Regions from separate parts of the Shewanella sp. SM55 genome, predicted to be linked through region 1. Evidence: predicted binding sites of a transcription regulator. Region 1 holds the regulator's gene; each other region holds the start of a gene.

Region 1 (10,592 bases):
CCTTCCGGATTTGGGATCACTTGATAACCGCGATATAACGCAATCCAAGTGACCACTACGGCAAACACACCACTTTTGATCAAGCAGTTAACTATGTCCTGACGCCATTCGACAGACGCCTGCAGAATCGACCAAAACGCACCACTGTCGATCCCTTTCCATTCCACGCCAACAAGGTGCCCGCCATAAATACCTACAGCGGTAAACATCAACGCCAGCAATGGCATACTGATCACTCCAGCCCAAAAGCGCGGTGCAATAATCTGCCTTAATGGGTCAATCGCCATCATTTCTAAACTGGAAAGCTGCTCAGTGCTTTTCATTAAACCAATTTCAGCGGTTAATGCTGAACCCGCCCGTCCCGCAAACAATAACGCGGTAACAACTGGCCCTAACTCACGCAGTAAACTGAGCGCCACCATAGGACCTAAGCTTTCTTCAGTGCCAAAACCAACTAAGATGTTGTAGCCTTGCAGTGCGAGCACCATGCCGATAAAGAGTCCTGAGACTAAAATAATCACCATAGATTGCACACCGACCACATAAATCTGGCGCACTAATAATGGAAAACCTTTACGCACGCGTGGCCAGCGAAAAATCGCGCCCCACAGCATAAGGCCTGCACGGCCAAAGCCGAGCACTAACTCAATCGCGCTGCGGCCTAAGTCGGCAATACTGTCGATTAACTTCACTTGCCAACTCCTTTTGCCATTAATTCTTGCTGGTAATCATTTGCCGGATAATGGAACGGCACAGGGCCGTCCGGAGCACCTTGAATAAACTGTTTCAGCTGCGGATTATCAGCGTACTTTAATTCTTCAGGGGTACCATGGGCGATGACTTTTTTGTCAGCCACCACATATACATAATCGGCAATGCCAAGCACTTCATCCACATCGTGGGACACCACAATTGAAGTCAGATTCAGCGCATCGGATAACTCACGAATAAGCTTTACTAACACGCCCATCGATATTGGGTCTTGCCCTGCAAAAGGCTCATCGTACATCACCATTTCAGGTTCAAGCGCTATGGCTCTAGCTAATGCGGCGCGGCGTTGCATACCACCGGACAATTCGCTTGGCATCATCTGAGCGGCACCACGTAAACCAACGGCTTCAAGCTTCATCAACACGATAGTGCGAATAATGTCTTCAGGCAGTCCAGAATGTTCACGCAGCGCAAACGCCACGTTATCGAACACATTAATGTCGGTAAACAGCGCGCCACTTTGAAACAGCATGCTCATCCGCTTACGCAGACTAAATAATTCATTACGACTCACGCCATGGATATCGTGACCGTCGAATAACACTTGTCCATGGTCAGGCGTTAATTGGCCGCCAATCAATTTCAACAGGGTCGTTTTGCCTATGCCGCTCGGCCCCATGATCGCCGTCACCTTGCCCCTTGGAATGGACAGGCTAATATCTTCATATATCACACGCTGACCGCGGCTAAACCCCAAATTACGGATCTCAACCAACGGCGTTTGTTCTTGAGTCATGCTTGATTCCGACATTTGCAAATGAGGTGATCCTAGTCTTCCGAGACTGACCAATCGAAGAGCCGCAAATTGTACGTAATTGCGCTTTAACCTACAACCGAATCGACACTATCGCCCTGCGATACTTTCAATTTGCCTCATTTACAGCGAAAATGCGCCCTAAGTTTTCACTCTGCACAGGTAAAATGTTACTTAATGTTTTCAACCTAGTTGCAGAATTGGCAGTATTGGCTAATTCGTTCGCACTTAGCTCACTCTTCGCCCACGTTTATCGGGGAGAGTCGATACGCAATTGCGCAATAGAGGCATCCCATAGGGTAATACCCGCTGCGATATGGGATAAATCCATTGAAATAAACGACAAAGACGATGATATTGCTCAAGGCCTTCTGCCGCTAAACACGTTATTGTGCATGAATAGCTAACGCAGCTGAACTTGACGAGTCGGATCAATCGCTCTAGCCTTCCGCAATTGTTTTGCTGTTTTCGGTAATTAACCACAGCAAGACATAAGCTAAATTGTCTGAAAACAAACTAATACTTGGCAGAAAGCCTATTACATATCATCTTTATCGCGTACCAAATTGTGCTATTCCAATCCCATCAATGGGGCGACAAAGACAATGCAAAAAGAGAGATAGACATGGTAGACAAATCACAACTGCGCCAATGGGGTTGTAAAGTTATCGACATTGAAAAGTCAGCCCTAGACAATCTTTATCAATATGTTGATTCGGCTGAATTTGCAGAGGCTTGCGAGTTGATCCTCAACTGCACAGGCAAAGTGATTGTCATGGGAATGGGCAAATCGGGCCATATCGGCAATAAGATTTCTGCCACCCTCGCCAGCACAGGAACGCCCGCATTTTTTGTGCATCCGGGGGAAGCCAGCCACGGCGATCTGGGTGTATTGGCCGATAACGATGTGATTTTAGCGATTTCAAATTCTGGTGAGTCGAGTGAAATCCTCACCTTAATGCCAGTCATCCAACGTATGGGCGTGCCTGTTATTGCGGTAACGGGTAAACCCGAATCGAATATGGCGCGATTATCTAAAGTGCATTTATGTATTGAAGTCCCAGAAGAGGCTTGCCCACTTGGACTTGCCCCAACCTCAAGTACCACAGCAACCTTAGTGATGGGCGATGCCATCGCCATTGCGCTACTACAAGCTAAAGGCTTTACCCGTGATGATTTTGCTATGTCCCATCCTGGCGGTGCATTAGGACGTAAGTTGCTGTTAAAAGTCTGCGATGTCATGCATAGCGGTGATGACTTACCGCTCGTCAACCACGATATTTGCATCACAGAAGCTCTGTACGAAATCTCCAAGAAAGGCTTAGGCATGACGGCGATTATCGATGATCAGCGCAAGCTGGTTGGTATCTTCACCGACGGTGATTTACGCCGCGTTATTGATGCCGAAGTGAATTTACGCACGACGCCCATTGCCGATGTGATGACCCGTAACTGCGTCACGATCACAGATAATGTGTTGGCCGCCCAAGCACTGCAAGTGATGGACTCAAAAAATATCAACGGATTAATTGTTATCGATAAAGATCGCCATCCTATTGGCGCTCTTAACATGCTCGATATGGTAAAAGCAGGAGTCATTTAATGCCACAGCAAGGATTTTACGGCCCAATCAGTGATGATGTGTGGCAACGCGCGCAAAAGATTAAACTGTTAATCTGTGACGTCGATGGGGTGTTTTCCGACGGCCGTATTTACTTGAGCAATAGCGGCGAAGAGCTCAAAGCCTTCCATACTCGCGACGGCTATGGCGTGCGATCACTACTCACCAGCGGTTTCAACCTCGCCGTGATCACAGGACGTCAATCTAAAATCGTTGAAAACCGTATGACAGCCCTTGGTGTTACCCATATTTACCAAGGCGTAGACAATAAGTTCGAGCCCTATGAAGCATTGCTCGCACTTTATGGTGTCACCCCAGAAGAAGTGGCTTATATCGGTGATGATATTGTCGATCTCCCCGTGATGAATGTCGTCGGTTTAGCGGTCAGTGTTGCTGACGGCCACCCCTATGTACGCCAACACGCCCATTTTGTGACTACGCTCAATGGTGGCCACGGTGCACTGCGTGAACTCACAGATCTGTTACTCCTAAGTCAAAATAAATTCACTTCGGCCCATGGAATGAGTATATGAGTCGTGTGACACTCGCGATTATCGCTTTTTTTGGAACCGCACTAGCGCTTTACTGGCAGGTCCAGAACAAACACAGCGGTGATTCCGATAACAGAGTAAAAGATCAAAATACCCCAGATTTCATCGTTGAAGATCTGCGCAGTGTTGAGTTCAATGAGCAAGGACTAGTGAATAGCCGTGTGACGGCGAAACACATGGAACATTATGATTCAACGAATCAAACTTTCTTTACTCAACCTGTTTATCTTGTTTATCCAGACCAAGGTAAAGCACAATGGCAGCTCAGGGCAGATCAGGGCAAGCTAAACAAGGAAACTGGCAAGGTTGTATTAGAAAATAATGTTATTATCGATGCCATTAGCCCAGAAGAACCGATTCAGACCTTGTCCACCAGTTATCTGGAACTCGATCTCAACACTATGATAATGACCTCTGACCGTACCATTTACGTCACAGGGAAAGATTTTAATATTCAAGGCCAAGGCCTTTATGCCGACCTCAACGCGCAAGAAGTGCAATTGACCAGTCAGGTAGTAGGAACATATGAAGCAAAATAACATATTACTTGCCAGCCTAATGCTAATTATGAGCATGAGTGCTTTCGCGAAAGTGGGCGACTTAAAGCAAGAAGTCAAAATTAAAGCTGTGAGCCAAACTGCGGATATCAAAAACAACCAGATCATCTTCTTTGGTCCGGTGGAAGTTACCCAAGGCTCAATAAAAATCCAAGCAAATGAACTGCGTGCATTTTCCGCTGAAGGTGAAAATAGCAAAACTTTAGTCGCCACAGGCAACCCTGCTACGTATAGCCAGATATTAGACGATGGCCGTCCTGCATCGGCGAGCGCGAAAGAAATTCGTTACGATATGGCAAGCCGCACCTTAACTCTGAAAGGTATGGCGTCATTAGATCAAGCGGGTAGCCAAGTTACAGGCAATTTAATCCGCTATAACATGATTCAACAGAAATTGATGGCCGAGAGTACTGGCAGTGGTGACGATCGCGTGATCACTATTATTCAGCCAGAAAACTATCAAGATGATGCTAAATCAGATGCTCCAGCGGATAAACCTGTAAAAAAGCAGGACTCTAAATGACCCAAATCACCTTAAGAGCACAAAATCTGGCAAAAAGTTACAAGAGTCGCCAAGTGGTTAAAGACGTCAGTCTGACGGTAAAAACCGGTCAAGTCGTTGGCCTACTCGGTCCAAACGGTGCCGGTAAAACCACGACCTTTTACATGGTTGTCGGGCTAGTGAAGAGCGATAAGGGGCATATCTTTATCGACGATGATGATTTAACCGCAGATCCTATGCATCTGCGTGCCCGCAAAGGCATAGGTTACTTACCGCAGGAAGCCAGTATCTTTCGTAAGCTAACTGTTCATGACAACATCATGGCCGTACTGCAAACTCGTAAAGAACTTAAAAACGAAGAACGAGAAGAAGAACTAGAACATCTGCTCGAAGAGTTTCATATCACCCACATCCGTGACAGCCAAGGCATGTCATTGTCGGGTGGCGAACGTCGTCGCGTCGAAATTGCGCGGGCTTTAGCCGCTAATCCTAAGTTCATTTTGCTCGATGAACCGTTTGCCGGCGTCGATCCTATTTCGGTTATCGACATCAAGAAGATTATCGAACAACTCAAAAGTCGCGGCCTTGGCGTACTGATCACAGACCATAATGTCCGCGAGACATTAGATGTATGTGAACATGCTTATATTGTGAGTCACGGAAACCTGATTGCCGAAGGAACTCCAGCAGAGATCTTAGACAATCAGCAAGTTAGGGCTGTGTACTTAGGTGAACAATTCAGGCTATAGTTAATCGAGCGAAGCCAATGGAGGCAATTTATACCGCCATTGGGCTTCACTCAAAATGATAATAAGCGACCTCATCCAACAATAATAACGTAGGGATCAGCGGTAACATGAAAGCGTCACTCCAGCTCAAACTGGGTCAACAGTTAACCATGACGCCACAACTACAACAGGCTATACGTCTGTTGCAACTGTCGTCATTAGAACTGCAGCAAGAGATCCAGCAAGCATTAGATTCTAATCCCCTTCTCGAGCTGGAAGAGGATCAATTCGACGCCACTAAAACCCCTGTAAACCAAACGCTATCCGATACGGATTTCAGTGAATCTAGCACTCTGCCACCAGAAAAAGACAGCTCCACCATAGATACGGCAGAGTCGCTAACCAAAGAATCCATGCCCGATGAGCTCCCCATGGACACCACATGGGATGAAGTGTTTACCGCCTCCCCAAACTCAGGCCCCGGCGGCAGTCGTGAAGACGATATGCCCTTCCAAGGCGAGACCAGTGAAGGTTTGTACGAACACTTAGAATGGCAAAAAAACCTCACGCCGTTTTCTGAAACCGATTTAGCCATTGCCACCGCCATTATTGATGCCATCGACGATCAGGGCTATCTCACCCAAAGCACTGAAGAAATTCTCGAAGCCATGGGCAATCCTGAAGTTGAGCTTGACGAAGTCGAAGCCGTACTCAAGCGTATTCAGCATTTTGATCCCATAGGCGTTGCCGCCCGCGATTTAAGTGAATGCCTGCTGATCCAACTGTCGCATTTCGCCGCTGATACTCCCAACCTAGAAAACGCCCGTATGCTGATCAAAGATCATTTAGATCTGATCGCCGCCCGTGATTTTAGGTTATTGATGCGTAAGACTAAATTAAAAGAAGATGAATTAAGGGATGGTATAGCACTTATCCAAACCCTCAATCCTCGCCCAGGTTTGTTGATCACGCCCAATAATGACGAATACGTTATCCCAGATGTGTCTGTGTCGAAGAAAAATGGCCGCTGGGTCGTTGAGCTTAATCCTGACTGCATGCCAAAAATCAATGTAAATCAACATTATGCTTCTATGGCACGCAGTACCAAAAACCAAGCCGATAGCCAATTTATTCGCGGCCATCTGCAAGAGGCTAAATGGTTTATTAAGAGCTTAGAAAGCCGTAACGATACTTTGCTTAAAGTTGCTAATTGCATAGTGCAATATCAGCAAGGTTTCTTTGAGTATGGTGAAGAAGCCATGAAGCCTATGGTGCTTAACGATATTGCCGAAGCGGTAGAAATGCATGAGTCCACCATCTCACGGGTCACAACTCAAAAATACATGCATACCCCTAAGGGACTTTTTGAACTAAAATACTTCTTCTCTAGCCACGTCGGTACTGACGATGGTGGTGAGTGCTCATCCACAGCAATCAGAGCCTTTATAAAGAAACTGGTGGCAGCGGAAAACCAGAAAAAACCATTAAGCGATAGTAAGATGGCACAACTTCTGGCAGAACAAGGGATCAACGTAGCCCGCAGAACCATTGCGAAGTACCGAGAGGCTATGCTTATTCCACCTTCTAATCAGCGTAAAAGTTTATAACCTACAGTGGATATCGGAGGACGTTTCTATGCAAATAAACCTAAGTGGACACCATGTCGAAATTACCGAATCGTTACGTGCATATGTAGAAGAAAAGTTTTCAAAACTTGAACGCCATTTCGAACAGATCAATAATGTGCACGTTGTGCTCAATGTTGAGAAAATGCAACAGATTGCCGAAGCGAGAATAAACCTCATAGGTGGTGAAGTTTTTGCTACTTCAGAGCATGCTGACATGTATGCCGCTATAGACGCCCTGATTGACAAGCTTGACCGTCAGGTTATTAAACACAAAGAGAAGTTAACAAAACACTAATAATGGAACTTTGTACCATACTGCGGCCGGAGTGCACTACCTGCGCCACTCCGGGCAGCAAGAAAAAGGTACTGGAACTCATCAGCGACTTAGTCGCTGCCCAGTACCCGACCCTCTCATCTCAAGAGATATTCGAAAGCCTAGTGGCGCGCGAAAAGATGGGAAGCACAGGTATAGGTAACGGCATCGCCATTCCACATGGTCGACTAGCCGATATAGATCAGCCCATTGCCATACTAATTAAGTGTGAAGAGCCGATAGCATTTGATGCTATCGATAAGCAACCTGTTGATATTTTATTTGCACTACTGGTGCCTGCAGACCAATGTCAGCAGCACTTAAGTACCTTGTCTTGCATGGCCGAAAAGCTGAGCGACAAGCAAATATTAAAGCAATTACGCAAGACGCATGATGAAACGGAACTCTATCAGGTAATCACTGGATGAAACTGGTCATAGTGTCGGGCCGCTCAGGCTCAGGCAAATCTGTCGCCCTTAGGGTACTCGAAGATCTCGGCTATTATTGTGTCGATAACCTTCCCTTGCCATTGATTGGCAGTTTGCTTGAGCAACTCAAAGGCAGTAACGATCTCGTCGCCATCAGTGTCGACGTGCGTAACATGCCTGAGCAGGATAAGGTCTTAGTAAAACAACTCGCTAGCCTACCTCCAGATACTGAGTTAACGAGCTTCTTCCTTAACTCCAGCGATAAAATTCTGCTCAAGCGTTACAGCGAAACCCGCCGTTTGCATCCTTTGTCGAAGAGCCGAGTCTCTTTGCAAGAAGCGATAAAGCTGGAGGGGAAACTGCTCGAGCCTATGTCAAAACTGGTCGATCACTACATAGATACGTCGAATTTGAATATCTATGATTTAAGCGACCAAGTCAGACAAATTCTCCTTGGTAGTGTCGATAAAGAACTCGTGATCAACTTCGAGTCCTTTGGCTTTAAGCACGGAATGCCCACCGAAGCCGACTTTATGTTCGATGTGCGCTTCCTGCCCAATCCCCACTGGGAGTTGGCGCTGCGGCCATTGACTGGCTTAGATGAACCCGTAGCTGAGTTCTTAAATCGTCAACCACTGGTTAATAAGTTCATCTGGCAAATCGAAAATTTACTGGAGACTTGGCTGCCGCACCTCGAGCGTAACAATCGCAGTTATTTAACGGTAGCCATTGGCTGCACAGGTGGACAGCACAGATCGGTTTACGTCGCAGAGCAATTGGCCAAACGCTTTAGTAACGGTAAACATAAAGTTTATGCCCGTCATCGAGAGCTCAATAATGCCAAAACTTGAACGTCAGATAACCATCTGTAATAAGCTCGGTTTACATGCCCGTGCCGCCACTAAGTTGGTGGTACTGGCTTCCGAGTTTGATGCGACCATCACCTTAATCCAAGGCGATAAACAAGCATCGGCCGCCAGTGTACTTGGCTTACTGATGCTTGAAACTGGCATGGGTAAGACCATCAAGCTTATCGCCGAAGGCCCAGATGCAGAGCCGGCTCTCGATGCCATTTGTGCCTTAATCGACGCTAAGTTTGACGAAGCCTGTTAGTTTCACTTCACACTAAGCACTTCATCGTTAGTTTCACTTCATGTCTAGTTTAAAAAACTTGCCATTCACACATGGCAAAACATTTGTCGCTCGACGATACAAGCCACAGGCGATTACACTAGCGGTCATTGCGCTGGCGCTGGCCTTAACCTTACCTTAGCCGTCTTAATCTGTGTCATCGACTGACGCTTAGTCACCGTAAAATCCTAGCCCAACACTAAGATCTCAAACCAATTTGCCGCACAATGGAGGACAAATGCCCGTAGATAATGCAGAAAACGATCACACCGGACATAGTCTTGACCAGTTAAACCAAGCGCTTAGCAGCGGCATGTTCGTACACGTGCGCAATATGCTGCAAAAAATGGCCGCCTCAGATATCGCGCTGATCTTAGAATCATCACCGCCAAGTGCCAGACAAGTATTGTGGCAGCTCATCGATCAGGAACAAATAGGCGACATACTCGATGAGTTGAGTGAAGAGCTCAAAGACCCACTGATCCGCAGCATGAGCCCTGAGCGAGTCGCGAAAGCGACAGCAAGCATGGACACCGACGATCTCGCCTATATTCTGCGAAGTCTTCCCGACGCCGTTTACAAACAAGTGTTGCAGTCGATGACGGAGCAAAATCGCCTGAGGGTAGAACAAGCTCTATCTTATCCAGATGAGACCGCCGGCAGCTTGATGAACACGGATACTGTCACCTTAAGACCCGATGTGAATATCGATGTGGTGCTGCGCTATCTTCGGCAAAGGGGCAACCTACCCGACACCACAGATACCTTATATGTGGTCGACAAACAGGACAAAGTCCTTGGCGGTGTTAGGCTGGCAGATCTGCTGACTTGCGCGCCAAGCACCACAATTCGCAATATCATGGATCCCAATATTCAAAGTATTCCGGTGAGCATGTCCGACAGCGAAGTCGCGCAGAAATTCGAACGCAATGACTGGGTATCGGCACCTGTCGTCGACAGTGATGGTAAGCTGCTCGGGCGTATCACAATCGATGACGTAGTCGATGTTATCCGCGAAGATGCTGAACATTCCATGATGGGTATGGCGGGGATGGACGGAGATGAAGATACCTTTGGTCCTGTACTAAAAAGTACCCTACGTCGCTCGCTCTGGCTCACCATAAACTTATTCGCCGCCCTGCTCGCATCGTCGGTCAGCAATATGTTTGAAGGCACTATTGAGCAATTTGCCACTATCGCCATCCTAATGACGATTGTCCCTAGCATGGGCGGTGTTGCCGGTAATCAGACCTTAGCGCTCGTGATCCGCGGTATTGCTTTAGGCCATATCGGCCAAAGCAACGCTCGCTGGCTTATCGGTAAAGAGCTATCGATTGGTTTTCTCAATGGTTTGATGTGGTCGATTTTAGTCTTTGTCGCCGTGTGGCTATGGAAGGATGATATGGCACTGGCGGGCTTAATTGGTAGCGCCATGCTGATCAACATGACAGTAGCAGGGCTTGCAGGTGCGAGTATTCCATTGATTTTAAAAAGACTTAAAATCGATCCTGCCCTCGCTGGCGGTATGGTGCTCACTACAGTCACTGACGTGGTTGGCCTGTTCGCCTTCCTCGGGTTAGCGACGCTCTACCTGATGAACTAACGCTT
Region 2 (10,592 bases), on a different contig from region 1:
ATATCGCGTTTCGTAATACAGAAGAGGGACGGCGTTGGCGAGATATTGTTGACCAAGGTTTAGCGCAGGTTGACGTAGAAACCATCATTGGAGAGCTACTTTATCGTGAAGATTAATGTAGGGTTTTAGGATAGTTTATTCTTTGTTTTACTCGCTATTTTTCCGCTTATTTCCCCGTAAAGTCACTTCTGATATGCAGTTTGTCATCATTTTGTCTTTGTTCACTATTAGTATCACTTTAACGGCATGAGTTGTTCTCTCATTTTATTGATTAAGGTGACATGAAGAAACTTCCTTTTGAGCTTCCATTTGAGTTAGATACGCTGCAGCAACTCATTGATACTCATCATCTTAAGTTGGATTATCAGATCCTTGCCGACATTCCATTCCGCCAAGAGCATTTCCCCCTTTACAGTGTTGAGTTAGGTGGTACAGATACGCCTTGTCCGACAGTACTCTTTGTGGGTGGCGTGCATGGGGTTGAACGTATTGGATCTCAAGTTATTTTGGCATTGTTAAACAGTTTATTGCAGCGGCTTGTTTGGGATAAACACCTACAACAGATGCTAACGGGCCTGCGGTTAGCTTTTGTACCTGTAGTGAATCCTGTTGGGTTATTCATGGGAACGCGGGGCAATGGTAATCAAGTGGATTTGATGCGTAACGCTCCGATAGAATCCCGTGAAAAAGTGTCCTTTATGGTGGGAGGACAGCGTATATCGTCACGGCTGCCCTGGTATCGCGGTATTGGGGGAATGGAGCTGGAAACTGCGGGCTTAGTGGCCTATGTACAACAACTGTTGAGTCGCAGCACAAGTTTGATTTCGCTCGATGCCCACTCGGGATTTGGCTTGAGTGATCATATCTGGTTCCCCTACGCCCATACCAGTACCGCCTTCGAAAATGCCAATTATATTTTTCATCTAAAACAATTATTTGAACAGAGTTATCCCCATCACGGCCATTATCGGTTGGCGCCGCAGAGCCAGTTTTATCGCACTCATGGTGATATTTGGGATTATCTCTATCGCCAGCACCAAGTGGCTGATCCTTCTGCTCAGGTGCCATTTTTACCTTTGACATTAGAGATGGGATCTTGGGCATGGATAAAGAAGAATCCTAGACAAATATTTAATTTTGCTGGCTTTTTTAATCCACAAAAAACACATCGTCACCACAGGATTTTACGCAGGCATACAGTACTCATGCAATTTATGATGGAAGCGGCCTATGCCCAATCGTTAGAGCAGTTAACACCTGAACGTTTGACTGAGCTGACAGAGTGCGCACGGCATTATTGGTATCGGGAGTCTCAGTCATGACAACTTGGGTGTTATTAAGGGGATTAATGCGTGATCAGCGCCATTGGAATGGTTTCGATCAGCGTCTGCGACAAAAGGGATTGCGAGTGCTGACACCGGATCTTCCGGGCAATGGGACGCTATCCCACGAATTAAGTCCGCTTAAGATTGCCGATTATGCCCATGCCGTGTGGCAGCAATTGGATGAGCAGGCACAGGAAGGGGAGACTATTTATCTCCTCGGCTTGTCTATGGGCGGTATGTTGGCGCTGGAAATGGCATGCCAGCGACCTTGGCAGATAAGGCATGCCTTTGTATTAAACAGCAGTGCGGCGAATTTATCGTATTGGTATCAAAGATTTAATCCGCTGAATGCATTGAAGGCTTTTTTCATGCGTGCTCGGGGTAACGCTTTACATCCAATCGAGTCGACTATAGTGCGTTTAACCAGTTTTCGTCATCGGCGAGACCGAGATTTAATTGTCAAGTGGAGTGAGTTTCGCCGCGATACCACACCAAGTAGACGCAATGTATGGCGACAACTTTGGGCGGCTTTTCAATACCAATGTCCATTGACAGTGGAAGTACCGATAACTGTGCTCTGCGGTGACCGTGATGCGCTGGTGAGTATGGCATCGAGTAAGGCGTTAGCACGGCATTTTTACACCGATTTGATTGTACTTGCGTATTGTGGTCACGATGTCGCTATAGATGCACCCGCAAAACTGGCGCATTATCTGTTGGACATTGTGGGGGCGACTAAGCCGCAAGTGCAGTTTTCTGTGGATAGTGAGCCTGCCAATACTCAATATGATTGCAACGATTTATTGGAGGAAGAAATAGCCTTAAACGAAGCGATATTTGCTGTATGGGATGACAAAGCGCTATCCACTCTTGAAACCAAATAATCGAGAGTGAATAGCGCAGTTAACACATTGTCTTATTAAGCTTTAGCCACTACGGTTTGGCCTATCGGTGTGAGGCTGAGTAAAGCTAACTTAAGATGTTGTATCCCAAAGGGAATACCGATAATCGTCACAAAACAGGCTAAGGCGTGGACCAAATGCCCTATGGCTAACCAGATCCCAAACAGTAAGAACCAAATGATATTTCCTACCATGCCTAATGCACCTGTGCCTAAGTCGTCACGTCCAGTTAAGTGGCGACGGTTCATTTGTTCTTGGCCGAAGGGCCAAAAGGTCATTTCGCCGATAACAAAACAGGCGCGGCCGAAGGGAATACCAATGATACTGATAAAACACAGGATACCTGCGAGCCACCAAGCGAGTCCCATTACAAATCCGCCGAGTACAAACCAAGCTATGTTGAATATTAAGCGTAATACAGCCATTGAAAACTCCTTATGTTTACCCTGTTAGCCTTTATCGTTAGCTTCGATAAATTGAATATATGTCAATGTCTAAGCGATAACTATGCCAACTATTTAAATTATTCATAATCAATGTGTTAATTATATGTATTCGAGATTCATGTGTCATTTTCACTAGTTTTTCGCCAAATTGATAATTTCTTAAGGGCGTAACAGGAAGGGCGGAGTTACACTAGCCATCCCTTAACTGGTTTAAAAACCAGATAATTTAATTGTTTGAGTCGCTTGATGTTTGCAAATTCCCCTGTTGATACGTTTGCCTTTGCTGGCAGAGACATATTCCTAAAACGTGATGATTTACTGCATCCGGCGTTTAGTGGCAATAAAGCTCGCAAATTCGGCTATTTTTTAGATCATGAGTTTGCAGGCATCAGCAAGGTGATAGGTCATGGCTCGCCATTAGCTAACTCACTGTATTCATTGTCAACATTAGCGAAGATGAAAGGCTGGCAATGTGATTTTTATGTAGATCATATTGCCAGTCAAGTGGTTAAACATCCTACGGGCAATTACGCTGCCGCTTTAGCGAATGGCGCTAATATTATCGATTTAAGTGTGTTAATAGCACAAAAGCAGGCGTGCACTCAGTCGCAATCTGAACCTCACGTTTTGTCAAATCTTAATGCTAGGCCTGACCCTACAGCGCAAGTGGGCGATGTGCGACTGAGTTGCCAAGATTATATCGAGGCTCAAGTACTCGTGAATGAGCCGACGGCGCTTTTTATCCCTGAGGGGGGTCGTTGTGCTTACGCCGAATACGGGGTTAATAGATTGGCGCAAGAGATAGTACAGTTTGCGAAGGCGAATGGATTGGTTGATTTAACGGTGTTTTTACCTTCGGGGACGGGAACGACTGCGTTATTTTTAAATCAGTATTTTATCCGTCAGCAAACGGATATTCGCGTCGTGACTTGTGCCGTTGTCGGTGGCGATGATTATTTGCGCTTGCAATTTTCCTTACTTAATTCCAATACCAGTGAGCATCCACAGATTGTTAATGTCGGCAAGAAATATCATTTTGGTAAACTTTATCCGGAATTTTATGCCATGTGGCAGCGGGTCTGCGCCTCAGGCGTGCAGTTTGAATTACTCTACGATCCCTTAGGTTTTATTGTGCTTGAGGAATATTTACAAGGCGGAGGCTCTCGTCCAGTGATGTATATTCACCAAGGTGGCTTACTCGGGAACGAGACCATGTTGCCACGTTATCAGCGTAAATTTGGGCGAAGTGGCTCATCCTGCGCCTCTGATCATTGACTTAGTGACGCTAAGACATAATATGTTTGAAGCTGTGTAATGCTAAGTTAAGCTGATGATTTGGAACGATGGGGAATATCAATGACTGAAGCGGAATATCTCGCCAATTACGATCCTAAGGTTTTTAAGGCTCAGCTACTGACAGTGGATGCCGTATTGTTTACCTATCACGATCAGCAACTTAAAGTACTCTTAGTACAACGCTCAAATCATCCATTTTTAGGTTTATGGGGATTACCTGGAGGGTTTATCGATGAAAATTGCGACCAATCCCTTGAGCAAACTGTATTACGTAAACTGCATGAGAAAACCGCGGTAGTGCCACCTTATATTGAGCAGCTATGCACTGTGGGTAATCGTGGTCGCGATGTAAGAGGCTGGTCTGTGACTGTGTGTTATACCGCCTTGATGAGTTATCAAGCTTGCCAAATTCAGATTGATTCAGTGAGTGATGTTAAGTGGTGGCCATTAGCGGATGTGTTGCAGATGCCCTTGGCGTTTGATCATTTGCAGTTAATCGAGCAAGCGCGGGAACGCTTAACACAAAAAGCCTTATATTCTTTAGTGCCAGGATTTGCACTGTCTGAACCTTTTACCTTGCCAGAATTGCAGCATGTACATGAGGTTTTACTGGGCAAGCCTATCCAAGGTAAATCTTTTCGTCGGCGGGTTGAACAGGCTGATTTATTGATCGATACGGGATTAAAGCGCACCGAACGTGGTCGTCCTGCTAATTTATACCGCTTGAAACCCAATACCGCATCGTATCGCTTCTTAAGAAATTTAGAATGTTGATCACAGTGAATATGGATTTAAGCAAGATATTCGCCTTGCTCAATATGAGTAACGGTGACTGCTTATGCCTTATTCATGGTGACTTTGAATCAGTAAAGACTGTTTTATTGCTGATTTTGCCCTAATGTCTCCGGTTCTTGTATTACTCGATACCCATATTGTAGCTTCTTAGTTGTCTTTCCCACTAATAGTGTCTAAAAGACACTATATGCCATTTAAGCATAACATTTCAGGTTGCTCCGTTTGAAATAGTCTAAAAATCAACTTTACACAATAATGTCTTTAAGACACTATTCTTCATGTAGACAACAAGGGCGCCGTCAATTTCGGCAATCGTGCCACAGACAGGAGGTTACTATGTCTCAACGTATTCAGACGTCTCAAGATGCTTCTCACGCTCAACGCTTGCAAGCTGATTTTTATCGGTTACCCGCAGCTAGAGATGAGACTCACTACCGCTTATTTCAATTTGGTGCGGGGGAAAACCATGTTCAACTACTGGTTCCTCCAGCGAAACGAGTAACGATCTTTTTCAGTTATCGGGGCGATCATTCCATCATGCAGCTCTTGTTGTTAACTGATGCATTGCGTCGCAGTGGTGCCGAGCAAATTGATCTGTTATTGCCTTATATGCCGGGCGCTCGCCAAGATAGGGTGTGTAATGCCGGTGAGGCCTTGTCGGTAAAAGTCTATGCTAGCCTAATTAATCAGCAGCAATATGCTTCGGTCACTGTATTTGACCCTCACAGCGATGTCACCGCAGCATTGTTAGACCGAGTTCAGGTAATAGATAACCACAGTTTTGTCGCAGCGATCGCAGCCCAATTAACGGGGGAGCTAGTGTTAGTCTCGCCCGATGCGGGGGCGAATAAAAAAGTATTCGGCTTAGCTAAAGCGTTACAGGGAATGCCGGTGATCAGGGCCGATAAACATCGTGATGTGGTCAATGGGCATATTATCGCTACCGAAGTGTTCTGTGATGACTTATCGGGTAAAACCTGCTTAATCGTTGACGACATTTGCGCGGGTGGCAGAACCTTTATTGAACTTGCCATCAAATTAAAGCAAAAGGGTGCCCAAAGCGTTATTTTGATCGTGTCACATTATGAAGATAAGGCCAGCGAGTTGGTACTGCGAGAGTCGGGCATAGACAGATTATTTTGTACCGATAGTTTAGGTGTCCCCACACATATTTCGAGCGAGTTCTGTCATTGCCATGCTGTTTTGAGTTATATGAATCATTAAGGAAAATATTATGTACTTGAATCCTGTTACCGCCATTGATGGCTACAAAGTCGACCACCGTCGTCAATATCCCGATAATACTCAGGTGATTTTTAGTAACCTGACTGCCCGTAAATCCCGTCGTGGTTACACTGACCAAATGGTGTTTTTTGGCTTGCAATATTTTATCAAGCATTTCTTGATTGACAGTTGGAACCGTGATTTCTTTCAACAACCCAAAGATCAGGTCATTCGTCAATTCTCCCGCCGTATCAATAACTATCTCGGGCCGAATAATGTTGGCACTCAGCATATTGAGGAGTTGCATGATTTAGGCTATTTACCAATTAAAATTATGGCATTACCTGAAGGCTCAGTGTATCCATTAAAAGTGCCTTGCTTGATTTTGTACAATACCGATGAGCGGTTCTTTTGGTTGACCAATTATCTCGAAACCATCCTTTCCGCTAATGTGTGGGGTATGTGTACCAGTGCCACTACCGCGCTGCAATACCGCAAAATATTTGAGACTTATGCGTTAGAAACCGATGGTGACATCGCGTTTGTTGATTGGCAGGGTCACGATTTTAGTTTCCGTGGCATGTATGGTGCGGAGGCCGCGATCATGAGCGGCGCCGCACATTTACTCAGTTTTACTGGGACTGATACCATACCCGCCATTGATTTTCTTGAGCAATATTACTGTGCCGATAGTGATAAAGAACTTGTCGGTGGCAGTGTGCCTGCAACGGAGCACAGCGTGATGTGCGCGGGTGGCATGGAGAATGAATTAGAGACGTTCCGACGTTTGATTGAAGATATTTACCCAACGGGCATTGTCAGCATTGTTTCAGATTCTTGGGATTTTTGGCAGGTGATGACAGAATTCACCTTAGCGTTAAAAGACCGCATTCTTGCCCGCGATGGCAAAGTGGTGTTTAGGCCTGATACGGGTTGCCCTGTGAAAATCATTTGTGGCGATCCACAAGCACCAATCGGGAGTCCTGAATATAAAGGCGCTATTGAGTGTCTGTGGGACGTCTTTAGGGGTAGCACAACTGCCAAAGGTTACAAAGCGCTGAATAGCCATGTTGGACTGATCTATGGCGATTCAATCACCATTGAACGTGCTGAAGCCATTTGTGCTGGCTTAAAGGCCAAAGGTTTTGCGTCAACCAATATTGTGTTTGGGATAGGCAGTTTTACCTATCAACACGTGACCCGAGATACTGACGGTTATGCCGTGAAAGCGACCTTTGCGAAAGTTGATGGTAAAGACAGAGAAATATTTAAAGATCCTAAAACTGATGATGGCACTAAAAAATCCGCTAAGGGTTTAGTAGCGGTATTTAAAGATGAGCAGGGTCAATTTTATCTTAAAGATCAAGCCAGCTGGCAAGATGTCAACAATTGCGAGTTTGTTCCCGTATTTGCCGATGGTGAACTATTAACGGAATATTCTTTAGCAGATATTCGCGCAAGGTTGGCAGAGTCTAGAAGTTGAGCCTATCGATTTATGATTTTTAACGGCTATCGACAATAGCGAAGATAAAACTGGCAATGTGATTTCTATTAGGGTCATATTGTCAGTTAAGTTTTGAATTTATTTTAAGTCGCGTAAGTAAAACGCCCCATAAATAGTCAAATGCAAATACAAGCGATTAAGACAGTAACTGGTTCCGTTTAAGAATTTTATAGGTACGACGGCCAATGTTTTCGAGGTTTTTTAAATCTTTTAGGCTAGGCGCCACCTCACTAAATTGCCAATAACTGATTTCGGCATCTAACATTTCCAGCATTTTCTTCGAACAACCTAAACATTGTCCCTGGCACAGTTGTGCTTCTTCTAAATTGAATGGAATAGTCTCTTTGATCTGGTTTATCAAGGTTTGCATGGCAATTTGAGTATTGGGTTTTGGCATAGATGATGTGCTGAACAGTATTCATGTGTATGAATATTAGCGGATGCTGCAATGGAAAGAGGTGATCTAACGCTGGATTTGACTCATTTGGTTCGGCAGGTATCTGTGTGAGAGAGATACAGCCTGAACCAAATGTGCTCGTCATAATGACGTAAAAAAGGATAGCGTGTTCGTGACATTCGGCTATCAGTCTACTTAAGTGCTCGGTACTGCGAAGATAATGGAAACCGATTAAATACACTTGAGTAAACGGGTACTGCGGTATTAATTTTTAACTTATCGTTTTACTTACTTTTTGACTTATTTGTTCGCGGACAATAACCATTTCATAAAGCTGATGGCTTCTGTACGTTTAGAAAAAGTCTGTCTGTTTTTACCTTGACGATCGGTAAAAGCAATTGAGGTTTTATTTACTGAGATTGAATCTACAGGGAAGTTCACTGTAATTTCATGTCCATTAATTTTGTATGACATATGCCACACTCCTTTTTGTTAATTCACCCATAGGTGAGATAGTTGTAACTATAAAATATCCTTAGCAATTGTGCGAAAGATTCGTTCTATTGAGTATCGAGGTTACCCCATCTTTGATTCATTAATCAAGAGATGCTTAATCGATAAATATTTCATGTTGTCGATTACGTCAATGGAATAACTCGATTCAACCAGTTGACCATAGCTTAATGACAATACTATGACAACAAGGAGAACGGTAAGTTCACAGACATAACCACATGATTTTAGTGATATCGAATGATTGAGCTTATGGGGTTTTGCTTGTAGTAGGCTTTCTTTATGAGGACCGAACTCTGATTGCTAAATATCAGGCTGGGTTAAAAAGGTAAACAACAAGGTGTATCTCAAAACGACGTGCAGTATATCAATAAAAATGGCTTATGCAAGTTTAATTTTTATTCGATGTCATTATTTATTTGCTAATGTTGAATTAAAGTGTATTTTTCGTGGCTATTTACTTGATTTAAAGAGGTATAGTTAGGTCTGTTTATGGGTTGTTTTTTATTTTTGTGGTAATTGACTAAGGTTAATATTGCCGTTTTATAGGTAAATGTTATAAAAAATCCCACTAAAATAGGTCATTTTAATGGGATTAATCGTAGTCAGTTATGTAATGGACTCATTAAACTGAATTTATAAATGAATCTATGCGTTTGCTGTTGTTTAAAAACTCAGTCAAAAGGTTTAATAAATCAGTTCACCTATGGGATTGAGTAGCTTACTCAGACCTTTGGTAAAATGCAGCGGTGCATCTAATACTGTGTAGCATAAGCAACCGTTAATGGTTTTCGGTGAGTGATGATGTTGGCCGTCAAGCACGATAAAATCACCTGGCACATAGTCACCATTAAGATCGGAAAACTCTCCGGCTAGCAATAGTGTTAGTTCATAACCTTTATGGGTATGTTGGGGGATTTCACCTTGGGCATCTATATGCAATAGGCTAGCGCGGGTGTTCGTTTCGTCGACATCAAAACGCATGCGACTGACTTTGCCTAATATTTGCCATGGACGGGCCAAATGCTGACGAAACACCGATGGCACAGTGTAATGCTGTTGCTTTATGTCGACATCGATAGGGGCGTTATTAGGCACATTTGTCGCTGCCGGTTGAGCCATGATTTGCGCCATCATAGCGTTAATGTCCAATGCCGATTCTTGATTGTCGCCAGAGTGTTGCACCTCAACATACTCTCTGTGCATCAACTCTTCGCCCGTATCATTTGCAGCATGACCGCCATCAGGATTTAATGCTAAATTTGCAGCTTGTTCTGTGAATAGGGCAAGCTGCTCTCGACAAGTCTCACATAGGTCGCAGTGTGCGGATATTGCTATCGCCATTGATAAAGGTAAGTTCCCATTGGCATGGCTGACGAGTAATTCTTGTTGAGGATGATGCTTAATCATTGTGTGTCTCCAAGAAGCTTTTCAACTTTTCTAGCCCTAATCTTAAACGGGACTTTATGGTCCCTATCGGTACCTTTAGGGCATCGGCTAGCTCTTGTTGAGTGAGTTCTTGCATGTAAATGCCTTGCACAACTTGTCTTTGTGCTATGGGAAGGGCATCAAGATGTTGGAGTAATTTAGCCGTCAACTTGTGATCAGTGAGTGTGTCCTGAGCCATGGTCGCATCACACAGCGGCCAAATATCATCACCGAAAGTATCTTCTCTATTGTGTTGTACCCGTCTAAGCATATCGAAACATTGATTACGCATGATGGTAAACACCCAAGTTGTCACTGACCCTTTTTCTGCATTATATAGATGAGCCTTAGTCCAAACGCTGGTCATGGTTTCTTGTACTAAATCCATCGCCAACCCTTGTTGATTCAGTCTTTGTAAACCAAAGGCTCGGATCTTGGGCATGAAATGCTGAAATAAGTGACCAAAGGCGGCTCTGTCTCGGTTGTCTGCTACTTGTAGCATAAACGTGATTAAAGCATCCGCTTGAGGCTCGCAGGTTTGGGAAGCTGGAATTTCGTTATCCATAGCCGAATTAGTCAGAGACGTGATTGGGACATGATACCGAGTTTGCCTGCTTTGTGATTGAATATTTTCCATTATTTTCGCTCTTATCCCAGTCGTGAGTGCTGAGTGTGATATCAGTAACGACAAAATTGAGAAGTGTGTTGCACTTCTGAGCCCAGTTTTGCTGTCAAACTTTCAATCAATACGAAGTGGCTTAA
Region 3 (10,592 bases), on a different contig from region 1:
GCTGAAAAAAATGTTGCTATCCCTTGGTTTTCTGCCGTTGAGAGTTTTGAGCATTTATGTATTCTGGTGGCCGAACGCGGTCTACCTTTAGTGCTAAAACCAGTAGATCGGTCTGGTGCCCGGGGAGTGTTTCTTTTGAAGGAGGGCATGGATATAGAAGCTTTATATCGGCGTTCAATAGAAGAATCGTTTAGTGGGCAGGTTATCATCGAAGAGTATCTACAAGGACCGCAGGTTAGTACCGAAACGCTTTTTTATCAAGGAAAAGGATATACTGCGGGATTTGTTGATCGTAACTATGAGATGTTGGATGTTTTTGCCCCCTATATTCTCGAAAATGGCGGTTGGCAACCAAGTCGTTTATCCAAATTACAGCGAATTGAAATCGAGAAACTTATTGATGATGTTGCTAAGGCATTAGATATTGAAAACGGAGTCATCAAAGGTGACATTGTTTATACTGAGACTGGAGCAAAGGTTATCGAGGTTGCAACTCGACTGAGCGGTGGTGATTTTTCTGAAAGTCTTGTTCCTTTGGGGCTGGGAATTAACTATGTACGCACTGCGTTAGAAATTGCACTGGATATTAAGCCTGACTTTGAGGCCTTAATCCCAAAACAAAATCAATTTGTTGCTAATCGATATTTTTTCCCTGAAAAAGGTCAACTCATTGGAATTCATGGAATTGAACAAGTTAAAATTCAGAGTTTTGTCAAAAAGCTAGAGTTTTTTATTAATGTAGGTGAAAAAATACAACCTATTTGTAGTCATGCGGATAGGGCTGGTGTTTTTATCGTCACAGCGGATTCTTTAGAAGAGCTAGAGAAGCGAGTATCGTGGGTTTACAAGACTATTAAGTTTGACATTAGCTAAAGCTATAACTAAACACCTTGTATGGTACTCGGTGTTTAGTTATGAACGATGAATGATTGGCTAAAAATACGGCCTGATGTGTTTGAGTGGACGTAATCCATCAAGGGGATCCGCTCGCCATTCTCTATCTGAGGCTTCACTAGCAACAAATTGTTTTTCTGGTTTGCCATCAATCACATTGGCTAATTTTATACCTTGGATTACGGGTGCTATCTGTTGTGGCAGCCAACAATGTCCTGAAGCATATTCATCACCTTTTTCATCTAAATCTAAATGAAACTCTATGACATCGGCTCGCCATTTGTGTACAGCTCGGTTAAGTACCGCACTAGAGACAGTATGATCAGACCAGCCAACGTTAACTTGATAGCGGTTTCTAAAGCTTTCTAATACCGCAAGATTACATTCATTCTCAGGAGTTGGGTATGCCGATACGCAATGGAGCAAGGTGATGTCTTTCGCGCCATTTTCTTTTAGCGTGAGTACCGCTTGATCTATCTCTTCTAAAGTAGCCATGCCAGTTGAAAGAACGACAGGTAATCCGGTTTTTGCACAGGCTACCAGTAGATCCGTCCATAACAATTCGTAGGAGGCAATCTTATAAAAATCGACATATGGAGCCAGTTCTGCCACTGCATCTAAGTAGAATGGTGTGCATGAAAACTGAATGCCATATTCATCACAGCTTTGTTTTAATTCAGGCAAAAAACTGACTGGGAGCTCCCAATCTTTGCGCTTTCGATGCGTTTCACTTTTAGCCAGAATCTCGGGAGCGAAAAGTTGCTCTATTTGGAAAAGCTGAAACTTTACGGCATCGCAACCAATGTCTGCAGCAGTTTTAATAAACTCAATGCAACGCTGTAAGTCTCTATGATGGTTGCTGGAGACTTCAGCGATAAAAATAGGTGAATGTGTAGTCATAGTTACTCGCAAATGGCTCGGTATAGTCTATTAACGGCAAGTCTCTGGGAAGCTTGATGCCCTGTTGCTCTTGCTTTATCAGACTAGTTCTATTAGTTCATACTCTAAATAATCGGCAAGGCTTAACCAATCGTGTTGCTCTTGTGCCTGAAGCATAGCAGGCAATATTTGCTGAAAAGTCGAATTAAGGACAAGTTCTGGGCAGTTTTTTTCTATTTTATCAAGACATAACCGTAACTCTACTGAAGCCTTTGCTTCTTGACCGAGTCTAAATAAACCTGCCGTTTGCCGCAGTGAATCTTGTAGACTTAAGCTCATAATATGAGGTCCTTATACTGAGAACCGCGAATTTTAGCGCCTGATAAACTCGCTTGGTAAAACTTTACTTCTGGATGCTTAGCGATGTAGCGTTCCAAGTGCCTGAGATATGCTCTTAGGTTTAGATCCGTCGCTATCCGCTGGCCTTTGCCATTGATCAACCAGTGTTTAGCTTCCTTCACTTTCTGAATAACCGCATTAACCCATATTTGTTCTTTTATATCGTTTTGACCAAATTTGTGATCATTCCAGAACGCATGACTCTTGTTATTGCAATAACAAAAATCACACCCTAATAGGGTAATTTCTTTTGCCTTTAATTTGATCGCTAAATCAATTGCCGGATGAATGACGCTTCCACTCGTGAACAGTCTTAGTTTGGGATATCGAGAAGCGAGCTGGTCGTATATTTTACTGCCTCCATAGGCAATAAATCTTTGGCCTAACCAAGCATTAAGTACCATTGGATCAACCCGGGGAAAATAAACAAGATTGATGTTATGAGTCGAGGCTAGCGGTAAATGGTATTCACCTATCAATCCGTCAATGCAGATCACAATATCTGGTTTTATATTATTGTGAAGTAAACCACGTAATGCAGTATCGGCCGCTATGATTAGTGGCCTATGGGAACTTGAACTAATTTGTTGCAGATAATCATAATGCTCTTCTAAAGAAGGACCCGAGCCAATCACGATAGCTTTATAACTACTATGACTATTTATTAAGCTCGCAGCATCAGGATCGTGAGTAATATAAAGTTGGTTATCCTCGAAGCGTTTTAATATTGCAGGATCATCAGACTGATGTCGTTGATTAGAGAACTCACGATTGAGCTCCATGACTAATAAGTCTCTAAGAGTCGCATTTTCATCACTGACAAGAGTGAGATCTGGCGTAATTGCAATATTAGGAAAATTTAACTTTGCGCTTGGAAGCGCCGTTAAATTAATGTTTGGATGCTTTAACCATTCGCTTTGATCTGTGTAACTGATGAGGAGGGCAAAAACGCTGAGATTTAAAATGCAAACATCAATTGAAAGATACTGTGGATTATCGATAAGTAAACTTGGTACATCTCCCATCCCGACACCGTAGACGGTTACGTGAGTTGCATCTGCAGGTAATGTACTGATAAAGAGCCGTGCTTCGGCGATGCGGTCATGACGGCTGCTGAGTTGAATACCATTAACACTGATAGTTTGATTGCGACCGTTGACAAGGTGGGCATCTAATTCATTGATGGTTTGGCTTTTGACCGCAGCGGCTACGATAGGCCAACGCTTAACGATAATATTGAGATTAGACGCAAACAGCTCGGTCATTCCGTTTCTCCGGAAGATTTCTGGGAGTTTGATATCACCAAGGTCACTATCTGGTCTCTCCACAGGGACTCGAACCCCGATCGGCCGCTTAGGAGGCGGCTGCTCTATCCTGTTGAGCTATGAAGAGACGACAGTGATTATACTGGTTTTATCTTTGATTAAAAGGCTTATGATTTAGTTGCTTAAATCTTAAGCGCTATGTCGTTTATCTGTACATTGTAGGCGGCATTTTGGTCTACAAGGATTGCGGTGGCGCTTTCTTCGCTTACTTGCTCAATTTTTACCGTTGCACGACTTTTGGTCGCGACGGCGCGCATTTCATTGAGTCTATCGGGTAAGTTTTGTTGTAATACTACTTGGAATTTATCACCGACACGAATGCCATGTTTACGGCCTAGATTTAATATAATCCTGTCTGCTTGTCGGCTAACGACTTGGCCAAGTAATGGCCTGCAATTAAGTGTGCTGTCTAAATCTCGGGTAGCTTGCAATATTAATTGAGTAATACTTTTTCCATAGGAGGAACGCCAGAATCTATTACTGTTGGGAGCAATGATAGCCTGTTCTTCAAATTCCCATGGGGCCGATGTGCTGTAGCTTTTGCTCCAGACCTCTTCGCCACTGATCCCATGATAGAGGCTGAGTTTGAATTGAAATTGCCTTAGCGGAGCTTCATCCCAAAATCCTAAGAAGGTGGGTTGTACAGGCTCTATCGATATATCAATGATCTGCGGTTGAAGAATATATTGGCTGTCGGTAATTTCACTGAGCCAGCTTGGGAGTCGATAACCGCGAATATCCACTAGGTCTTGTTCAATATCGAGTCGCTCGTTAGCATGGATGTGACTAAAGCCAGTTGAAGAGTAATCTTCTATAGTGTTCCCTAACGACTCTGAAATGACCTCTTCAAAGCCTGAAAGTTGTCCATATCTAAGCTGAGAACGATCTTTTATTTGTGTTTGAGGTATTAAAATAGCGGCCTTTAATTGGCCATTAGGACACTGTTGTGTTGGATCATCATTTAGATCGAGGCGTAGGGATACATATATTTTATTTCCCTGAATTTGTTCACTAACGAGTTGGATGTTTATGGCTTGGGCGTTGCGATTTATCGCAAAGTTATTTTGTGTGAGGTTACCATTAGAGGTTTGTTGCTCACTGGATATTTGAATACCTGTGCTTAATGTCGCATAGCTAACAGCTTGATTAATTGCTTCTTCCCTTGCTTGAGCTGTATTACCATTGATAATAGTTGCTTCTCCGCTGGCTTCTATCCATTCGGCTCTGGTGGGCAAAGAAAGTAGAAAAAGGCTCAAAATGATGAGCGAAGCTGAACCTGGTATGTGCATCAATTCAATCCTTATCGCTAAGCTAATGGCGATATTACCAATCGAGCCAGTTTTCTGACTCTTAATCTAATACGACAATAAAGCAAATTTCGTGCCTGAGTATGAGAACTTTTGATAAAGTTTCCATTGTTACAGTCGATATACTGTGTAATAGAAGAATATTGTCGGACTGAGGTTAATATTGGTCCGAAGATTGCTGTTTTTGTTACTCATTAAAAATTTGAAGCTTAGAAAGTGAGTCACTTGACTGCCAATGCACCCATAGATGAGGTAAATCCAATGCTAAAGCGTGTGATTATTCCCTTAACATTGATAATGTTAGGTGGATGTGTAGCTAAACCGGTTACGCCGCCCAAACCGAGTTTAGTGGATGGCAATGGGTTGCCGCCAACGGCAGTGATTAACCATTTAGCACAGCGAATAGTGACTGAGCTCGTTAAGCAAAATGATGCTTTGCGTTCTGATCAACCTATCGTAGTTGCAACACCAGTATTAGTGGGCGATTTGAATGGCACTAATGCGTTAGCGCAACAGTTACAGCAAGGGTTAATGACGTCGCTCCATAGCTTTCAGTTTAATGTGGTGGATTTAAACTTAGCTGATGGCTTGAGAGTCACATCTGACGGGGATTTTATTTTGACGAGAGATTGGCAAAAATTGTCGAAAGATCTTCCTGTTGAACATCTTGTCGTTTCGACTATGAGCGTAGTAACCAATGGTATGGCGATCAATACTCGGATTGTGAACATTAGTAACAATCGCGTGGTATCGGCATCTCAAACTTTTGTGACTCAAAAAGAGTTGGCAAACTACATGCAGCCTTCGGAGCAAATTGTGTCACAAAATGGCATCTTATATCGTCAGGCGAGTCCAGGTATGAATGAAGTGCGTGTTTTAGGAGATGGAAAATGAAACGCTACCTTTTAGTTATTGTGGCGCTAATGCTAACTGGCTGCGCTGCTAAAGATAGATATGTGCAATGGGAAGATGTGCCGCCGCCGAGTTTTCCTAAGTTGACGGCTATAGGATATGCGCCGTTAGCGACTCAACCGGCTAAAGAGCAATCACAAAGAGTGTTGATGGCTATGCAGGCATCAAAAATTGTGGCTTATCGTGAATTAGCGGAACAAGTTTATGGGCAGAAAATAACGGCAAACAGCAGTGTCAGTGATTGGATGTTGACGGACGATAATGTCAAAGCGTCAGTTTCTGGTGTGATCCGCGGTGCACGAGTCGTTAAGAGTTATCCAGCAGGCGAGCATTATGTCACTGAGTTAGAACTTGATTTTTCACAGGTTTGGGCGCTTTATCAACAACAGAACCGTCCACAACGAGTGAAGGAAGTGACGTATTTCTAGCTTTTTTGAGAGTATGTTCAACAGCATGTATTGAGCCGCGTATTTACGCGGCTTTTCTTTTTGTACAAGACATTAATATCTAATCAGAGCTTAGAAAAGGTAATGCTAAGTGGGAGTGATGCGCTTGTTAGGCCTTTAAATCATTGCCTAAACTTGAGATAGTCGAGGTCTTGCCTTTATCGTTATAGGTGAGGCTGGAGGCATTTCTGCTGGCTTGTAAAGCTTGAGCAAAGCGATTTAAACTCGCTAAATTCATCTCAATTAAACTGGCATTTTGTTCGTTTAATTCTTTGCATTCAGTCAATGCGTCTTTGATATCGGCCATTTTATGCACGAGTTCGACTTGCTGAGTGAGTAGTGATTTATCACTGTGGTTTGCCAGAATATCATCATTAGTCTTTAGTTCTTTCAGACATTGCGATTTTTCGTTAGCAAGGGAAAGCAGTAAATCGGCGTTTTGGTCAACCAAAGCGCCTTTTTCCTTGAGTATGATTTGCTTAAGAACAGCCAAATGGGCGTGTTGTAGATCTACCAGTTTAGCTATTTCAGTCATAGTTACTCTTTATTTAAGTCATTAAGTTCGGCTTCAAAACTTGCAATATTGGCAGCCAACTTTTCAGGGTCAATTTTATAGCGACCTTCGGCAATAGCTTGTTTGATTTCGGCTACTTTCTTTTGATCAACTTCAGGAAGGCTAGCCATTTTAGTCTGAGCTCCTTGAAGTTGTTGTGCCTGGGCCGTAATGACCACTGAATCGCTTCTCTGTGGTGTTGTCGATTTTGTAGCAACTTGAGCAGATTGATCGCTGCTCGTTTTCGTTGCGCCTGAACGAACTTGCGCAGTCGTTGCAGTGTTGAGTTTGCTAATATCAATTGCCATTTTAGGCTCCAGCGTCGTGTGTACGGGATTTCTTAACTGGGGTATCGGCAGCTTACAAAAAAGCTTTAGATTATTTTACATTCTTACTTCAACTTCGCCAATGCCTGTGACTATAGCATCTAGTTCTTTGTTTGAACTGCTATTTTTGACTCTGATCCGATCACCTTTATTGCCATCTTGTAGGGCTTCGCCCACTGTTTTGAGCTCGAATGAGCCAGAACGAACGTAGATAGATACCGAATCATTTTTACAAACGAAGCATAAGTTGTTGCTTAATATGGGATTATCTTTTGCTACTCGTCGTTTTACTCGCACGCCAGCCAATTTACTCGGGTCATCGAATTCGGCACCTCTCAAGCTATTTTGTTCAATGTAACGGACTTCTACTTGACTAGGAGAGATGAGTTCGCCTGGTGCTAAGATTTCGGTTGAGACAACAACGGGGAATAAGATATCCACCCGAACCGAGATATAGATTTGCCAAGGGTAAGCTAAGTCTTGTGTATCGCAGCTGACTTTTAAGGTGTTATTACGGCTAATTTCCCTATCGCTAGCCAGTTCTACTTTCATTGGAGATGAACATTGTGACGGCAGCATTCTTGCGTCAACCATCTGTGGCGAAATATTTACTTTGGCATTTTCTGGAACGGATATTTTTTCTGAAATAAGCGCTTTAGCTAATTCTGAGATTGCCGATACGGTGGGGACAATAGGCTCTGCACTCGCTAAAGCGGGCATGAAGAGGGTGAAAAGACTAAAAAAACAGACTAAATTTACTTTCATAATGAAGAGACTAGCTTGTAACGCCAGAATGCACCTATACTTTTATTAAGTTCGAAGCTGACCACTGTAATAATAATTTGCATCACTGTCAGAAGATTGACTCAGTTTCGACTATGTTTATCGATAGATAAGACGTAAGCAATTAATATGCCTATACTCAACTGAGTTATAGGGCCGAACATAAACAGAACAACAAGGCAGAGTTATGTCGAGTATTCTTGATTCAGTCAACAAACGAACCCAGCTCGTTGGACAAAACCGTTTAGAATTGCTGCTTTTTAAATTAAACGGTCGTCAACGGTTTGGGATTAACGTGTTTAAGGTGAAAGAAGTACTGCAGTGTCCACCACTGACCACTTTGCCTAAACTTAATCCTTATGTGAAGGGTGTTGCTCATATTCGTGGAACAACCATTTCAGTGATTGATTTGAGTGCGGCAACAGGGGGAAAACCTTTAGCGAGCACTGAAAACTGTTTCATCATTATTTCTGAATATAACCGCAGTGTTCAAGGCTTCTTGGTCAGTTCTGTTGAGCGGATCATCAACATGAATTGGGAAGCGATTATGCCTCCGCCGCAAGGTGCTGGTCGTTATTCTTATCTGACAGCTGTGACTGAAATTGAAGGTGAATTAGTTGAAATTCTCGATGTGGAAAAAATCTTAGATGAGATTTCACCGGTTAAAACGGCTATCAGTGAAGAAGCCAATGAAAAACTGACCCTCGACAGAACTCAGCATTACCATATTATGGTTATTGATGATTCTGCCGTGGCGCGTAAACAAATTATTCGTTCACTCGAGTCATTGAATTTACAAATTGATACCGCAAAAGATGGTCGTGAAGCATTAGACAAGCTTAAAGAGATCGCCAAAGAGATGGATAATGTGGCCGATGAGATCCCCCTCATTATCTCTGATATTGAGATGCCTGAAATGGATGGCTACACCCTGACCGCTGAAATCCGAGATGATCCTAAGCTTAAGCATATTAAAGTGGTACTGCATACTTCGTTAAGTGGTGTATTCAATCAGGCAATGGTTCAAAAAGTGGGGGCTAATGACTTTATCGCTAAGTTTAATCCCGACGAACTGGCCGCTGCTGTGAATAAGCATTTAAGTTTGTAATTGCTGTCGGTTAGTACCTAGATACGCTTTACGCTATAATCTCGACTTTATAACATGATGGTTTCGCACTGATTTTGGTGCTTGCTATAGGATTTAGGATGTGAATGTGCCAAATAAATCACTCGCTGAGGCTGAATATAATCAATTTAGGTTGTTCTTAGAGCAACACAGCGGCATCGTACTGGGTGAAAATAAGCAATATCTTGTGCGCAGTCGTCTTGCTCCTTTGATGGGCAAATATAACCTGCCATCCTTATCTGATGTGGTTAAGCATTCGATGAAGCCTACTGAGCGTGCGCTCAGAGCTGAAGTGATCGATGCTATGACGACCAATGAAACCCTTTGGTTCCGTGATCGTTATCCATTTGAGTTGTTGAATAATGTCCTACTACCTGAATACAGTCGTCTGGGGCGTCCACTTAAAATTTGGTCTGCGGCTTGCTCGTCAGGCCAAGAGCCGTACTCATTGGCTATGACTATTCTTGAGTATCAACAGAAGAAGCCTGGTGCCTTGGCTGGTAGTGCTTCGATTCAAGCAACGGATCTATCTCCTTCCATGTTGGAACGCTGCAAAAATGCCGAGTACGATAGTTTGGCATTAGCGCGTGGTTTATCTGAAGAACGTAAGCGTCAGTTTTTTGATGCATTACCTTCAGGTAATATGAAGTTAAAGGATAATGTGAAGCGGTTGGTGAACTTTAGAGCGCATAATTTGCTTGAGAGTTATAGTCTGCTTGGCAAGTTCGACATTATCTTTTGCCGCAATGTGCTGATTTATTTTGCACCAGAGGCAAAGGCAAAAATTTTGCGGCAATTCGCTGCCGCTCTCAATCCCAAAGGAATTTTATTTCTCGGTGCATCAGAATCTATCGCTGGTTTAACGGACGAGTTTGATATGGTTCGTTGTAACCCTGGCATTTATTACCAGAAAAAGACTTAACTCAGCCGCTCTAAAGAAAATTACCGACAATTGTCGGTAATTTTTTACCCATCACTTGCTCATCCTTGTTGTTATTCTCAAAATTTTCCTGATGTTGGCACATGAATTGCTTTATTTTCGTGAGAACACGAGGAGGCAATTTTATGGCGATCAATTTTGATAATGCACTGGGTGTGCATCAATACACTCTCGGTATTAGAGCGCAGCGGGCTGAAGTCATTTCAAGCAATATCGCTAACGCAGATACGCCACATTACAAAGCCCGCGATGTTGATTTTTCTGCGGCAATGCAGGCCGCTCGAGGCCAACAGCAGCAGCGAAATAGTCTTGAAATGCAAGAGCCAGATAAGCATTTTGGGCTTGCGGAGTTGACTGGGCAATTTGTTAAGTTCCGTGTGCCAAATCAACCCGATACCGGTGATGGTAATACTGTTGATATCCAACAGGAACAATCGGCATTCATGCAAAATGCACTTGAATATCAAATGTCGCTAGGTTTTTTAGATAGTAAGTTTAGTGGCATGAAGAAAGCGTTGAGAGGGGATTAATCATGAGTTTATTTAGCATATTTGATGTTGCTGGCTCGGGAATGTCTGCTCAATCGGTCAGGCTAAACACCACCGCGAGCAACATAGCTAACGCGGATTCCGTCTCGAGTAGTGTAGATAAGACCTATCGTTCCCGTCATCCCATTTTTGAAGCCGAAATGGCTAAAGCCCA

What was found. Region 1 encodes sigma-54, which starts transcription at its own class of promoters, with help from an activator protein. Its sites were predicted from a motif close to GTTGGCACGNNNNTNGNNT; they were not measured.
Region 2: a site for sigma-54 is predicted at 2,724-2,742, ahead of L5L91_RS08165 (YccF domain-containing protein). Genes of this name have one in related genera too.
Region 3: a site for sigma-54 is predicted at 7,943-7,961, ahead of flgA (flagellar basal body P-ring formation chaperone FlgA). Genes of this name have one in related genera too.

What each region holds. Positions count from the first base shown of each region.
Region 1 is NZ_JAKKRS010000015.1:11,817-22,408, reverse strand. Features, by position in the region: gene mlaE (lipid asymmetry maintenance ABC transporter permease subunit MlaE) at 1-692, opposite strand, end outside; gene mlaF (phospholipid ABC transporter ATP-binding protein MlaF) at 689-1,507, opposite strand; gene L5L91_RS17205 (KpsF/GutQ family sugar-phosphate isomerase) at 2,151-3,128, shown strand; gene kdsC (3-deoxy-manno-octulosonate-8-phosphatase KdsC) at 3,128-3,679, shown strand; gene lptC (LPS export ABC transporter periplasmic protein LptC) at 3,676-4,236, shown strand; gene lptA (lipopolysaccharide transport periplasmic protein LptA) at 4,223-4,777, shown strand; gene lptB (LPS export ABC transporter ATP-binding protein) at 4,774-5,505, shown strand; gene L5L91_RS17180 (RNA polymerase factor sigma-54) at 5,613-7,091, shown strand; gene hpf (ribosome hibernation promoting factor) at 7,120-7,407, shown strand; gene ptsN (PTS IIA-like nitrogen regulatory protein PtsN) at 7,410-7,853, shown strand; gene rapZ (RNase adapter RapZ) at 7,850-8,704, shown strand; gene L5L91_RS17160 (HPr family phosphocarrier protein) at 8,691-8,966, shown strand; gene mgtE (magnesium transporter) at 9,223-10,587, shown strand.
Region 2 is NZ_JAKKRS010000004.1:216,570-227,161, reverse strand. Features, by position in the region: gene L5L91_RS08180 (substrate-binding periplasmic protein) at 1-116, shown strand, start outside; gene L5L91_RS08175 (M14 family metallopeptidase) at 282-1,322, shown strand; gene L5L91_RS08170 (alpha/beta fold hydrolase) at 1,319-2,209, shown strand; gene L5L91_RS08165 (YccF domain-containing protein) at 2,245-2,652, opposite strand; gene L5L91_RS08160 (pyridoxal-phosphate dependent enzyme) at 2,920-3,948, shown strand; gene L5L91_RS08155 (NrtR DNA-binding winged helix domain-containing protein) at 4,030-4,743, shown strand; gene prs (ribose-phosphate diphosphokinase) at 5,101-5,988, shown strand; gene L5L91_RS08145 (nicotinate phosphoribosyltransferase) at 5,999-7,471, shown strand; gene L5L91_RS08140 (hypothetical protein) at 7,629-7,889, opposite strand; gene L5L91_RS08135 (hypothetical protein) at 8,190-8,363, opposite strand; gene L5L91_RS08130 (ChrR family anti-sigma-E factor) at 9,090-9,812, opposite strand; gene L5L91_RS08125 (sigma-70 family RNA polymerase sigma factor) at 9,805-10,467, opposite strand.
Region 3 is NZ_JAKKRS010000002.1:156,957-167,548, reverse strand. Features, by position in the region: gene L5L91_RS03960 (ATP-grasp domain-containing protein) at 1-873, shown strand, start outside; gene L5L91_RS03955 (N-acetylneuraminate synthase family protein) at 934-1,794, opposite strand; gene L5L91_RS03950 (hypothetical protein) at 1,873-2,112, opposite strand; gene L5L91_RS03945 (motility associated factor glycosyltransferase family protein) at 2,109-3,437, opposite strand; tRNA gene L5L91_RS03940 (tRNA-Arg) at 3,489-3,564, opposite strand; gene L5L91_RS03935 (flagellar assembly protein FlgT) at 3,620-4,786, opposite strand; gene L5L91_RS03930 (FlgO family outer membrane protein) at 5,066-5,698, shown strand; gene L5L91_RS03925 (LPP20 family lipoprotein) at 5,695-6,144, shown strand; gene L5L91_RS03920 (flagella synthesis protein FlgN) at 6,272-6,697, opposite strand; gene flgM (flagellar biosynthesis anti-sigma factor FlgM) at 6,700-7,023, opposite strand; gene flgA (flagellar basal body P-ring formation chaperone FlgA) at 7,099-7,806, opposite strand; gene L5L91_RS03905 (chemotaxis protein CheV) at 8,012-8,932, shown strand; gene L5L91_RS03900 (CheR family methyltransferase) at 9,033-9,872, shown strand; gene flgB (flagellar basal body rod protein FlgB) at 10,016-10,420, shown strand; gene flgC (flagellar basal body rod protein FlgC) at 10,423-10,592, shown strand, end outside.